2 regions of the Streptomyces sp. CNT372 genome follow, and region 2 is predicted to be linked to the other one. Evidence: predicted binding sites of a transcription regulator. Region 2 holds the regulator's gene; the other holds the start of a gene.

Region 1 (6,531 bases), on a different contig from region 2:
AGCGGGCCCGCCTCCCGGCGGCAGGCGTCGACGTCGACGGCGAGCAGCGCGGCCGGGTCCTCGCGGGTGAGGGCGGCGACGGTGTCCCGCTGGGCGCGCAGCCGGGGGTGCACCTCGCGGGCGGCGGGCAGGGAGAGCGCCTCGTCGAGGTGGTGCAGCAGTTCATGGAGCTGCCGGACGACGGGGAAGACGGCGAACATCCCGGCGGCCGTCCCCGGCTCCTGGCGCCAGCTGGTGCCGCCGTAGAGGACCTGGGAGACGTGCTGCCCGGCGCCGAAGCAGTCGTAGACGGTGCAGCCCTGGTAGCCGGAGTCGCGCAACCGGGCGTGGATTGTGCAGCCGAAGTCCTCCCGGAGGTTGCCGCAGGGGGTGCCGGCGGGCTTGTCGGCGGCGAAGTCCGCGGAGGCGGCGAAGGGCAGCGCGACGCAGCACAGGCCGAAGCAGTTGGCGCAGTCGGCCCGCAGGGAGGTGTCCATCCGACCATTGTGCGTGCGGGAGGCGGCCGGGCCGCGCGGCGGAGGGGCACGGCAAGGGCCCGCCCGGGCGGAACGCGAAGTTCCGCCCGGGCGGGCCCAGGGGCTCCGGGTCCGGCCGCCCGGGCACGGGCCGGGCCCCGGCCGGATCGCCCCGGCTCGGGCTCGGATCGCACCGGCTCGGCTCGGCCCGCACCGGCTCGGGCACCGCGGCCGCCCTGGTCCCGGCTCGGACCCCGCTCAGCCCCCCCGGCTCAGGCCCCCGGCCCGGGCTCGGACCCGGCTCGGGCCCGGCTCAGGCCACCGCGGCCGGCACCAGCGCCTCGGCCGGCGAGAGCGCCAGCTCCAGCACCTGCCGGACGTCCGTGACCGGGTGGACCTCCAGCTTGTCGAGGATCTCGGCCGGGACGTCGTCCAGGTCGGGCTCGTTCCGCTTCGGGATGACCACCGTGGTGATCCCCGCCCGGTGCGCCGCCAGCAGCTTCTGCTTGACGCCGCCGATCGGCAGAACCCGCCCGGTGAGGGACACCTCGCCGGTCATCGCCACGTCCGTGCGGACCTGCCGCCCGGAGAGCAGCGAGGCGAGGGCCGTGGTCATGGTGATGCCCGCGCTCGGGCCGTCCTTGGGGACCGCGCCCGCCGGGAAGTGGATGTGCACGCCCCGGTCCTTGAGGTCCGCGACGGGCAGTTCCAGCTCCGCGCCGTGCGAGCGCAGGAAGCTGAGCGCGATCTGCGCGGACTCCTTCATCACGTCGCCGAGCTGGCCGGTCAGAGTCAGTCCGGCCCCGCCCGTCTCCGGGTCGGCCAGGGACGCCTCGACGAAGAGGACGTCGCCGCCCGCGCCCGTCACCGCCAGCCCGGTGGCCACGCCCGGCACCGCGGTGCGGCGCTCGGCCGGGTCCTGGGCGGACTCGGGGACGTGGTGCGGCCGGCCGATCAGACCGCGCAGTTCGCCGTCGGTGACGGTGAACGGCAGTTCCCGGTCGCCGAGTTCGTGCTCGGCCGCGACCTTGCGCAGCAGCCGGGCGACGGACCGCTCCAGGTTCCGCACGCCCGCCTCGCGGGTGTACTCCCCGGCCAGCTTGCGCAGCGCGGACTCGTCGATCGTCACCTCGCCGGTCTCCAGGCCGGCCCGCTCCAGCTGGCGCGGGACCAGGTGGTCGCGGGCGATGACGACCTTCTCGTCCTCGGTGTAGCCGTCCAGGCGGACCAGCTCCATCCGGTCGAGCAGGGCCTCCGGGATGGCCTCCAGGACGTTGGCGGTGGCGAGGAAGACCACGTCGCTCAGGTCGAGTTCGACCTCCAGGTAGTGGTCGCGGAAGGTGTGGTTCTGCGCCGGGTCGAGGACTTCGAGGAGGGCGGCGGCCGGGTCGCCCCGGAAGTCGGAGCCGACCTTGTCGATCTCGTCGAGGAGGACGACCGGGTTCATCGAGCCGGCCTCCTTGATGGCGCGCACGATCCGGCCGGGCAGGGCGCCGACGTAGGTGCGGCGGTGGCCGCGGATCTCCGCCTCGTCCCGGACACCGCCGAGCGCGACACGCACGAAGCTGCGGCCCATGGCGTGCGCCACGGACTCGCCGAGGCTGGTCTTTCCGACGCCGGGCGGGCCCACCAGGGCCAGCACCGCGCCGCCGCGCCGGCCGCCGACGACGCCGAGGCCCCGGTCGGAGCGGCGCTTGCGCACGGCCAGGTACTCGGTGATGCGCTCCTTCACATCGGCGAGGCCGGCGTGCTCGGCGTCGAGCACGGCCCGGGCGCCCTTGATGTCGTAGGCGTCCTCGGAGCGCTCGTTCCACGGGAGGTCGAGCACGGTGTCGAGCCAGGTGCGGATCCAGGAGCCCTCGGGCGACTGGTCGCTGGCGCGCTCCAGCTTCTCGACCTCCTTGAGGGCGGCCTCGCGCACCTTCCCGGGCAGGTCGGCGGCCTCGACGCGGGCGCGGTAGTCGTCGGACTCGTCGCCCTCGGACTCGCCGTTCAGCTCGCGCAGCTCCTTGCGGACGGCGTCGAGCTGGCGTCGCAGCAGGAACTCGCGCTGCTGCTTGTCGACGCCCTCCTGGACGTCCTTGGCGATGGACTCGGCGACGTCCTGCTCGGCGAGGTGCTCGCGCAGCTGCTCGGTGGCGAGCCTGAGCCGGGCGACCGGGTCGGTGGTCTCCAGCAGTTCGATCTTCTGGGCGGTGGTGAGGAACGGGGAGTAACCGGAGTTGTCGGCGAGCTGCGAGATGCCGTCGATCTGCTGGACGCGGTCGACGACCTGCCAGGCGCCGCGGCGCTTCAGCCAGTCGGTGGCGAGCGCCTTGTACTCCTTGACGAGTTCGGTGACCTGGCCGGGCAGGGGGTCGGGCACGGTCTCCTCGACGACCGTGCCCTCGATCCACAGCGCCGCCCCGGGCCCGGTCGTCCCGGCGCCCACGCGCACCCGCCCGACACCGCGGATCAGCGCGCCGGGGTCCCCGTCGGACAGCCGGCCGACCTGTTCGACGGTCCCGAGCACGCCGGTGGCCGCGTAGGTGCCGTCCACCCGGGGAACGAGGAGCACCTTCGGCTTGTTGCCCGAGGTACGCGCGGCCGCCTGGGCGGCCTCGACCGCGGCCCGCACCTCGGTGTCGGTCAGGTCGAGCGGCACCACCATGCCGGGCAGCACGACCTCGTCGTCCAGGGGCAGCACGGGCAGGGTCAGCGGTGTGTGGACCGTGAAGTCGTCGGCATCGGCAGCCATGATCTCCCCTTCGGCAGTCAAGTTGAGCTGTACCGACTCAATGCATGTGAGCCCCGGGATGTTCCCCTGGAGTTGTTCGCTGTGAGCGATCACGCTCCGGAGGTGTCCTGCGACGTGGATCTCTTCGTTCTGCAGCTTGAGGTTTCGTCGCGGGCTCGCGTTAGTGGGTCGTGGCAGTTTCGTTAGGGGTACTACCGGGCGAGGTCTCCGTGCCGCCGGTGGAAGCCAGCGCCCAGCCCCGCCACCCGACTCGCGCAGCAACGGCGCGCTCGCGTCTTCGACGCATCCCACCGAGCTGGTGAGGCGCTCGTCGCACACCGCTACCCCGCCGCCGTCTTCCGGCGAGCCTGGCACCCCGTGCAGAGACACGTACTCACCCCAAACGGAAAAAGCCACTACCAACTGCGACCGTGACGACCCTGGGAAGAAATCCGAGAGAGGAGGGACAGATGTTCTCCTGCCCCAATGCTCCTGGCAGGCACCATGCCTGATTGGATCCCCTGCATGACCGACTGGCAGAAGCTCAGCCACGCCTACGGCTCCGCCGAGGACATACCCGCCCTGCTGTCACGAATCGTGTCCGAGCCCAAGTCCGAGCTCTGGAACGATCTGTGGTCCGCACTCTGCCACCAGGGCAGCGTCTACTCGGCCAGCTTCGCAGCGCTTCCCTGGCTGGCCGGCATGGCCGAGAACGAAGACCGGGAACAAGCCGTCAGCGCCCTGAACCTGGCGGGGGCAATCATGGCAGGCGCCGAGCAGCCGCATGGAGCCGGCGATGTCCGCTCACAGCACTCGGCGGAAATCGCGGCCCTGCTGGCATCGGTGAACCGCCATCTCCGGACAGCAACCGACCGCACCGAGTACATCAACCTCCTGGAGTCCATGCTCGCCTTCGAGGGCGTCGTCGGATGGAGCGAGGATCTGGCTTGGGGGCTCGGGAACGAGGAGTACGAAGTCTCCTGCCCCGGCTGCGCAGCCAACCTGTTCATCGTCCTTGGTGAGCGCGGCTTCTTCTGCACCAGCGAGGACTACGCCCTGTCAGACGACACCATCGACACCCGCCCGCTCCGGGCCACGAGCCAGGCAGACTTGGGAGGCATCGGTCGGCGTCTCCACGACATCGCACTCGCCGACAGCCAATACGTTGTCGCACACATGCTGACCTACGTCTTCGGGAACGCGACCTGCCCGGACTGCGGCACCGACTTCTCAGTTGCCGATCGGATCAGCGCCGACTGGGCGAGCACACAGTAGTCCCCGTTGGGCAAACACCTACACCTCTGCTGACCTGCTTGTCAGCACCTAAAGTTAGCATCCGGCCATGAGCATGATCGGAGAATACGCCCGCCTCACTCCTGCCGAACTCGACCACGCGATCCAGGACCCCGACTGGGCCCAAGAGTTCGTCGGCGATCTGATCGAGGCGGAGTTGGACGCAACACCCAATGCATTGGCAGCGCGCTGCCATGACGTCGACAAGGCATGGCACGCGCTCGACTTCCTGCTGCGTCGCATCGACTTCCCCGTCGACATCGTTCACGGCGAGGAAGAGATCCCCGGGGCGGAAGACTGGGGTTACGGGCGACCCCGATTTCTCAGCCCCGAACGCGTGCGCCTCGCAGCAGAGACGCTCGCCGCCACGCCTCACGAGGCCCTTGTTGAAGGCGTTCATCCGGCAGAACTCGCCGAGGCCGAAATCTACCCGACCCCCGTCTGGGAGCGCGGCGAGTCGCTCGACTACGTGACCAGCCATTACCAGGCGATGGTTCCGTTCTTCCGGGCAGCAGCAGACGCCGGGGACGCCATGCTCATCTGGCTGGACTGACAGTCCTCACCACTCCGCGCCGCATCCCAGAAAATGCAGGGTCAAACTGCACAGATCCGGGCCGGACAGACCCACACGTTCCTTCATGCCCCAGCTCAACACCCGGTCGCGATGCGACTACAAGATTCATAGGACCCCGGAGGCGGTGCCGGCCGTGGCGGCGGGGTGGAAATCCGCTGGCGGGAGCGGGGGTGCCGCGCGAGAGTGGCGCGATGGAGCACCGGAACGGCGGGGGCCGCGATCCGATCACCACGGGGCACGCGCCGCCGCGCGGCCTGAAACCGGACGGAACGATCGCCCGGGAGGGCTCCCCCGACCGCGTCCCGCCGCCGTTCACCCCGGTCGTGGCGGCCCTGCGGGAGGAGTTCGGCGGCCGCTTCGGCGGGGCTCGCGGACTGCACGGCCTCTATCTGTACGGGAGCGTGCCGCGCGGGACGGCCCGGCCCGGCGTCTCCGATCTCGACGCGCTGGTCCTGCTGGACCGCGAGCCCACGGCCCGCGACCGCGCGGACGCGGCGGACCTCGCGGCCGGTCTGAACGCCGCGTATCCGGTGGTGGACGGCGTCGGCGTCCTGCTGCACTCGGCCGCGGCGGCGGTGAGCGACCTGGAGCGGTACGACCTCGGCTTCTTCGTCGCCTGTCTCTGCACCCCGCTCCTGGGCGAGGACCTCGGCGCACGGCTGCCCGCCTACCGCCCGACCTCCCTGCTGGCCCGGGAGACCAACGGTGATCTCGCCCTCGCGCTCCCGCGCTGGCGGTCGCTGGAACGCGGGACGGCTGCGGCCGGCCCGGAGCGCGCGGCGCTGGCGCGCCGGGTCGCGCGGAGGGTCGTACGCACCGGCTTCACCCTGGTGATGCCGCGCTGGGGCGGCTGGACCAGCGATCTGGAGCTGTCGGCCGCGCTGTTCGGCCGCTGGTATCCGGACCGGGCGGCGCAGATGCGGCGACTGGCGGCAGTGGGCCGGACCGGCCCGCCCGGGGAGCCGGAGGAGACGGGCGGCGGCGAGGACGTGCTGCGGCCGGTCCTCGACGACCTCGGACCGTGGCTCGCGGCCGAGTACGCGGCGTGGCACGGGACCAAGGCGCCACGCCCCGCCCCTCCCGCCACCGGGTGACGCGAATCACCCGCGCCCGGGCCCGGCCGGCCGTCGCGCACACGCACACCCTCGCGATGTAATGGCTGAATCACAGATCCAGCCATTACCCACCTGAGGTGTGGGCGAGGAGAACGCGTATGTCCTTTGAATCCACCGCCGCCGCCGTCGACGCCTGGGTCCGCGGCTGGGTCGTCTCGCGCGGGGCGGCCGACCCCGTGGCCGCGCCCTGGGGGTTCACCGTGGACGTGGGGCAGGTCCGGCACGCGACACGGCATGTGCTGACCGCGGACGACGAGGCGACCGTCCGTGAGGTCGCGGGACGAGTCGCCGCGCCGACCGTATGGCTGAAGGTGTTCGCGGAACCGGCGGACGTCGTCCGGTGGGCCGGGCCGGGCTGGCAGGTCGACGAGCCGGGCT
Region 2 (6,531 bases):
GACGCCAACACGGGCGACGCCAAGGCGGAGGCCCGCTTCAAGGAGATCTCCGAGGCGAACGACGTCCTCGGCGACCCCAAGCGCCGCAAGGAGTACGACGAGGCGCGCGCCCTGTTCGGCAACGGGGGCTTCCGGGCCGGTCCCGGGGCCGGGGGCGGCAGCTTCAACTTCGACCTGGGCGACCTCTTCGGGGGCGCCCAGGGCGGAGCGCAGCCCGGCGGCGCGGGCGGTTTCGGCGGCGGACTGGGGGACGTGTTCGGCGGCCTCTTCAACCGCGGCGGCGGCCCGGGTGCGCGCACACAGCCGCGCCGCGGCCAGGACGTCGAGTCCGAGGTGACGCTCAGCTTCACCGAGGCGGTCGACGGGGCCACGGTCCCGCTGCGGATGTCCAGCCAGGCGCCCTGCAAGGCGTGTTCGGGCACCGGCGACAAGAACGGCACCCCCCGGGTGTGCCCGACCTGCGTCGGCACCGGGCAGGTCTCGCGGGGCGGCAGCGGCTCGTTCTCGCTGACCGACCCGTGCGTGGACTGCAAGGGCCGCGGCCTGATCGCCGAGACCCCGTGCGAGGTGTGCAAGGGCAGCGGCCGGGCCCGGAGTTCGCGCACCATGCAGGTGCGCATCCCGGCGGGCGTCTTTGACGGGCAGCGCATCCGGCTGCGCGGCAAGGGCGCGCCCGGCGAGCGGGGCGGACCGGCGGGCGACCTGTACGTGGTCGTCCATGTCGACGCCCACCCCGTGTTCGGCCGCAAGGGCGACAACCTCACCGTCACCGTGCCCGTCACCTTCGCGGAGGCGGCACTCGGCGGCGAGGTGAAGGTGCCCACGCTGGGCGGGCCGCCGGTCACCCTGAAACTGCCGGCCGGCACCCCGGGTGGGCGCACCATGCGCGCCCGGGGCAAGGGCGCCGTGCGCAAGGACGGCACCCGCGGCGATCTGCTGGTCACAGTGGAGGTCGCCGTGCCCAAGGACCTCGGCGACAAGGCCCGCGAGGCGCTGGAGTCCTACCGGGAGGCCACCGCGGACGAGGACCCGCGGGCCGAGCTGTTCCAGGCAGCGAAGGGAGCGTGACATGGACCGTCCGGGGCGCAGCCGCAACCCCTACGAACTGACCGACGAGTCGCCGGTGTACGTGATCTCGGTGGCCGCGCAGCTTTCGGGTCTGCACCCGCAGACCCTGCGGCAGTACGACCGCCTCGGTCTCGTCTCCCCGGACCGCACCGCGGGCCGGGGCCGGCGGTACTCGGCCCGTGACATCGAACTGCTGCGCACCGTGCAGCAGTTGTCGCAGGACGAGGGCATCAACCTGGCCGGTATCAAGCGCATCATCGAACTGGAGAACCAGGTCGCGGCGCTCCAGTCCCGGGTCGCCGAGCTGTCGGCGGCCGTGGAGGGCGCTGCGGCGGCGATGCGGCAGCGCGAGGCGCAGGTGCACGCGTCCTACCGGCGGGACCTGGTCCCGTACCAGGACGTGCAGCAGACGAGCGCGCTGGTGGTCTGGCGGCCCAAGCGGCCGGAGTAGCCGGACGGATTCCCGCGCACACCTACGGCGGCGGGCCGGGAGCGGACAGCTCCCGGCCCGCCGCCGTGCGTGCGCCCGGCCCCGCCGCCCGGTCCACCGTCGGGGCAGGGCCCGGCGGTGGCAGCGGCGGTGTCGGTGTCCGTCGTGCTCCCGGGGCTCAGGGTGCTTCCTCCAGGATGCCCGACTGGGCGATCAGGTAGCCGAGTTGGGCCCGGCTGCCGCTGCCGAGGGCCGCGTTCAGCTTGGCGATGTGGGCCCGGCAGGTGCGCACGTTCATCCCGAGGCGGCGGGCGATGGAGTCGTCGACATGGCCCTCCACGAGGAGTTTCGCGATGGAGCGCTGGACGCCGGTGATGCCGTCCAGCTCGGGCGCGTAGGAGAGCTGCTCCTCCCAGGGGGTGGCGTGCAGCCACAACTGCTCGAAGACGCCCACCAGATAGCGCACCAGCCCTTCGTGGCGGAGCTCCAGGGCGACCTGTCGGTCGCTGCGGGCCGGGACGAAGGCGACCTTGCGGTCGATGATGATCAGCCGGTCGATGATCTCTTCCAGCGTCCGGACCTCGACGCCCTGGGCGCTGACGCGTTCGACGTAGGCCAGGCTCGACGGGTGGTGGCGCGCGGTGTGCTGGTAGAGGGTGCGCATCTTCACGCCGTTGCGCAGCAGTGGTTCCGTGCGGCGCAGCGCGGTCTCCAGGGTGTCGGGACGGCGTCCGCTGCCCGGCTGGACGGTCAGGAGTTCCTCGTTGCACTCTCCTGTCACGCGGTCCAGAGTGGTGTTGATCAGGCTCAGACCCTCCAGCACGGTGATCGCGTGCTGGGCGGAGAGGTCCTGGGCGGTGAGGCTCAGGAAGGGCTCGAAGGTGTCGGCGACGGTGAGGGCGAGCTGCCGGCGCTCCTGGATCTCGCGCTCGATGGGGTGCATGAGCTGGTTGAGGGCGAGGGCGGGCGGGACGGGCCGGAGCCACTGCGCGTCGTCGGGATCCGGGCGGAGCAGCGCGAGGTCAAGCAGGCAGGGCGCTTCTTTCACCTCTGAGCGGGACAGTTGGCCGGATCGCAGTGCCGCCGCGTAGAGCTTTTTGCCCGCTTCGCAGAGTTCGCCGGCACTGTGGTTATGTCCGAAACCATCATGATTAGAAACCATTTGACACCCCCTCAGGGTCCTGCAATACAGGAACATGATGCCTGTGCTCGCTGGTGGAAGTATTCGGCGTGAGACATCGTCTTAGACGCGGGGGGAGGGTATTGAACAGAATGGGGTGGAGATCCTCCATGAACAGGATGGTTCGTATATTCTGCGCGCTCGGTCTTGCTGTGGCGGGTTTCAGTGCATTCGCCGCCCTGGGAGACCCGAGCTGGGAGTCCGAGCCGGCGCAGGTGCTCGCCGTTCCGGGTGACCCGAGCTGGGAGTCCGGGCCGGCGAAGGTGACCGTCGCCGTCGGGAACGACTTCTCGTGGGAGAGCGCGCCCACCGGCCGGGGTGCGGACGCATGACCATCCCCCCGGACGACCGGGTCTTCCGGCGCGAGATGGCCACGGCCTACCGGTCCGGGTGGCATTTCATCGATCTCGTCACGGCTATTCCCCACCGTGGCGACTCGTTGATGGTCACCCTGTTCGGCGAGCCGATCGTCGTCGCTCGCGAGGAGGACGAGGACGTCCGCGCGTACCGGTGCCTCCGTCGGCCGCGAGGCGCACCGCAGCCCGTCCGCTGTGCCATCAGGTACGGCATGATCTTCGTCAATCTCGACGCGCGTGACCACCAGCTCGTCGAGTCGGACGCCACCGCCACCCCCCGCAGTGCCTGAGCGGTTCCCCCGTCGTTACAGATCGCTCAGGTGCTTCCCCCACACAGCGGCGCCATCGTGGACCTGAAACACGATGGCGCCGTTGTGCTGCCCGGACACTCCCGGCGCGCTCGCGGCCGGCCCGGGCCGGCCGCCGTCAGGCGCGGCCCATCGCGCGGGTGAGGGCGATCTCGATGACCACCCGGTCCGGGTTGGGCCGCGGCGGATGGCCGTACCGCACCTCGTAGCGCGCCTCCGCGTCGGCCACGGACGCCGCGTCGGTGAGGACCCGCGCCACACCCTCCAGCGTCGCCCAGCGCCGTCCCGCCGTCTGGCAGACCGCGACCCGGGCGCCCTCCGATCCCGCCGCCGCCACGTTGGCGACCTTCCGGCTGTGCCCGCTCGCGATGACCCGGGCCACACCGCCCTCCGGGTCGTACGTCACCCCCACCGGAACCACATGAGGGGTGCCGTCCGGGCGCGGGGTGGTGAGGGTGCAGACGTGCCGCTCGCGCCAGAAGGCGAGGTAGGGCGCGTCGGGGTTGCGCGGATCGATGGCCATGGGCGGAACCTATCCCCGGGACCCGGGAACGGCGCATCCGGTACCTTGAGCGGAATGGACTCAACTTTGTGTACGCTGGTTGAGTCAGTACCCATGACAGGTCCGTATCGGTCCGTACCGAGGGCCGAAGCACCCCGCCGGGCGAGGAGGAGACACCGAACGTGGACGCCGAGCTGACCAACAAGAGCAGGGACGCGATCAACGCCGCGAGCAGCCGTGCCGTGCAGGACGGGCACGCCGACCTGACCCCGGCCCACCTGCTGCTGGCTCTGCTGACCGGCCGGGACAACGAGAACATCACCGACCTGCTGGCCGCCGTCGAGGCCGACCAGGCCGCCGTGCGCTCCGGCGCGGAGCGGGTGCTCGCCGCGCTGCCCAGCGTCACCGGCTCCACGGTCGCGCCGCCCGGGCCCAACCGCGAACTGCTCGCCGTCATCGCCGACGCCGGCCGGCGGGCCAAGGAGCTCGGTGACGACTACGTCTCCACCGAGCACCTCCTCATCGGCATCGCCGCCACGGGCGGGGCCGGCGGACAGGTGCTCCAGGACCAGGGGGCGAGCGCGCGGAAGCTGCTCGACGCGTTCGCGAAGACCAGAGGAGGGCGCCGGGTGACCACACCCGACCCGGAGGGCCAGTACAAGGCGCTGGAGAAGTTCGGCACGGACTTCACCGCCGCCGCACGCGAGGGCAAGCTCGACCCGGTCATCGGCCGGGACCAGGAGATCCGCCGCGTGGTGCAGGTGCTCTCGCGGCGCACCAAGAACAACCCGGTGCTCATCGGCGAGCCCGGCGTCGGCAAGACCGCCGTCGTCGAGGGCCTCGCCCAGCGCATCGTCAAGGGCGACGTCCCCGAGTCGCTGCGCGACAAGCGCCTGGTCTCGCTGGACCTGGGCGCGATGGTGGCCGGCGCCAAGTACCGCGGTGAGTTCGAGGAGCGGCTGAAGACCGTCCTCTCCGAGATCAAGGAGAGCGACGGGCAGATCATCACCTTCATCGACGAGCTGCACACCGTCGTCGGCGCGGGCGCCGGGGGCGACTCCGCCATGGACGCCGGCAACATGCTCAAGCCCATGCTGGCCCGCGGCGAGCTGCGCATGGTCGGCGCGACGACCCTCGACGAGTACCGCGAGCGCATCGAGAAGGACCCGGCCCTGGAGCGGCGCTTCCAGCAGGTGCTGGTCGCCGAGCCCAGCGTCGAGGACACCATCGCCATCCTGCGCGGCCTGAAGGGCCGCTACGAGGCGCACCACAAGGTGCAGATCAACGACAGCGCCCTGGTCGCCGCCGCCACCCTCTCCGACCGGTACATCACCTCCCGTTTCCTCCCCGACAAGGCCATCGACCTGGTCGACGAGGCCGCCTCCCGGCTGCGCATGGAGATCGACTCCTCGCCCGTCGAGATCGACGAGCTCCAGCGCGCCGTCGACCGGCTGCGGATGGAGGAGCTGGCGCTGAAGAACGAGTCGGACCCGGCCTCCCGGCAGCGGCTGGAGAAGCTGCGCCGCGACCTCGCCGACAAGGAGGAGGAACTGCGCGGGCTGACCGCCCGCTGGGAGAAGGAGAAGCAGGGCCTCAACCGCGTCGGTGAGCTGAAGGAGCGCCTGGACGACCTGCGCGGCCAGGCCGAACGCGCCCAGCGCGACGGCGACTTCGACACCGCGTCCAAGCTGCTCTACGGCGAGATCCCGACCCTGGAGCGCGACCTGGAGGCCGCCTCCGAGGCCGAGGAGGAGGCGTCGAGGGACACCATGGTCAAGGAGGAGGTCGGCCCGGACGACATCGCGGACGTGGTCGGCTCCTGGACGGGCATCCCGGCCGGGCGGCTGCTGGAGGGCGAGACGCAGAAGCTGCTCCGCATGGAGCAGGAGCTGGGCCGCCGGCTGATCGGACAGGCCGAGGCCGTGCAGGCGGTCTCCGACGCGGTCCGCCGCACCCGGGCGGGCATCGCCGACCCGGACCGGCCCACCGGCTCCTTCCTCTTCCTCGGCCCGACGGGTGTGGGCAAGACCGAACTGGCGAAGGCCCTCGCGGACTTCCTCTTCGACGACGAACGGGCCATGGTCCGCATCGACATGAGCGAGTACGGCGAGAAGCACAGCGTCGCCCGCCTGGTCGGCGCCCCGCCCGGATACGTCGGATACGAGGAGGGCGGCCAGCTCACCGAGGCCGTCCGGCGCCGCCCGTACAGCGTGGTGCTGCTGGACGAGGTGGAGAAGGCGCACCCCGAGGTCTTCGACGTCCTCCTCCAGGTGCTGGACGACGGCCGGCTCACCGACGGCCAGGGCCGCACGGTGGACTTCCGGAACACCATCCTGATCCTCACCTCCAACCTGGGCAGCCAGTACCTGGTGGACCCGGCCACCGGCGAGGAGGAGAAGAAGCGGCGGGTCCTGGAGACCGTACGGGCCTCCTTCAAGCCCGAGTTCCTCAACCGGCTGGACGACCTGGTGGTCTTCTCGGCCCTCTCGCGGGACGAGCTGGCGCACATCGCGGGCCTCCAGATCGACCGGCTCGCGAAGCGGCTCGCCGAGCGCCGCCTCGTCCTGGACGTCACCCCGGCGGCGCTGGAGTGGCTGGCGGACGAGGGCAACGACCCGGCGTACGGCGCCCGGCCCCTGCGGCGGCTGGTCCAGACGGCGATCGGCGACCGGCTCGCCAAGGAGATC

What was found. The regulator HspR, encoded in region 2, represses chaperone genes until heat shock. The targets are predictions, from matches to a motif close to TTGAGNNNNNNNNNCTCAA.
Region 1: a site for HspR is predicted at 3,215-3,233, ahead of lon (endopeptidase La). Genes of this name have one in related genera too.

Annotation. Positions count from the first base shown of each region.
Region 1 covers NZ_KB897776.1:294,125-300,655, forward strand. The annotation lists gene C593_RS0101200 (pentapeptide repeat-containing protein) at 1-476, opposite strand, end outside; gene lon (endopeptidase La) at 769-3,192, opposite strand; gene C593_RS0101210 (hypothetical protein) at 3,697-4,446, shown strand; gene C593_RS0101215 (YfbM family protein) at 4,514-5,017, shown strand; gene C593_RS0101220 (nucleotidyltransferase domain-containing protein) at 5,230-6,132, shown strand; gene C593_RS0101225 (GNAT family N-acetyltransferase) at 6,252-6,531, shown strand, end outside.
Region 2 covers NZ_KB897777.1:211,721-218,251, reverse strand. The annotation lists gene dnaJ (molecular chaperone DnaJ) at 1-1,068, shown strand, start outside; gene C593_RS0103535 (heat shock protein transcriptional repressor HspR) at 1,070-1,519, shown strand; gene C593_RS0103530 (helix-turn-helix domain-containing protein) at 1,677-2,696, opposite strand; gene C593_RS28750 (hypothetical protein) at 2,789-3,010, shown strand; gene C593_RS0103520 (hypothetical protein) at 3,007-3,324, shown strand; gene C593_RS0103515 (TIGR03618 family F420-dependent PPOX class oxidoreductase) at 3,461-3,865, opposite strand; gene clpB (ATP-dependent chaperone ClpB) at 4,027-6,531, shown strand, end outside.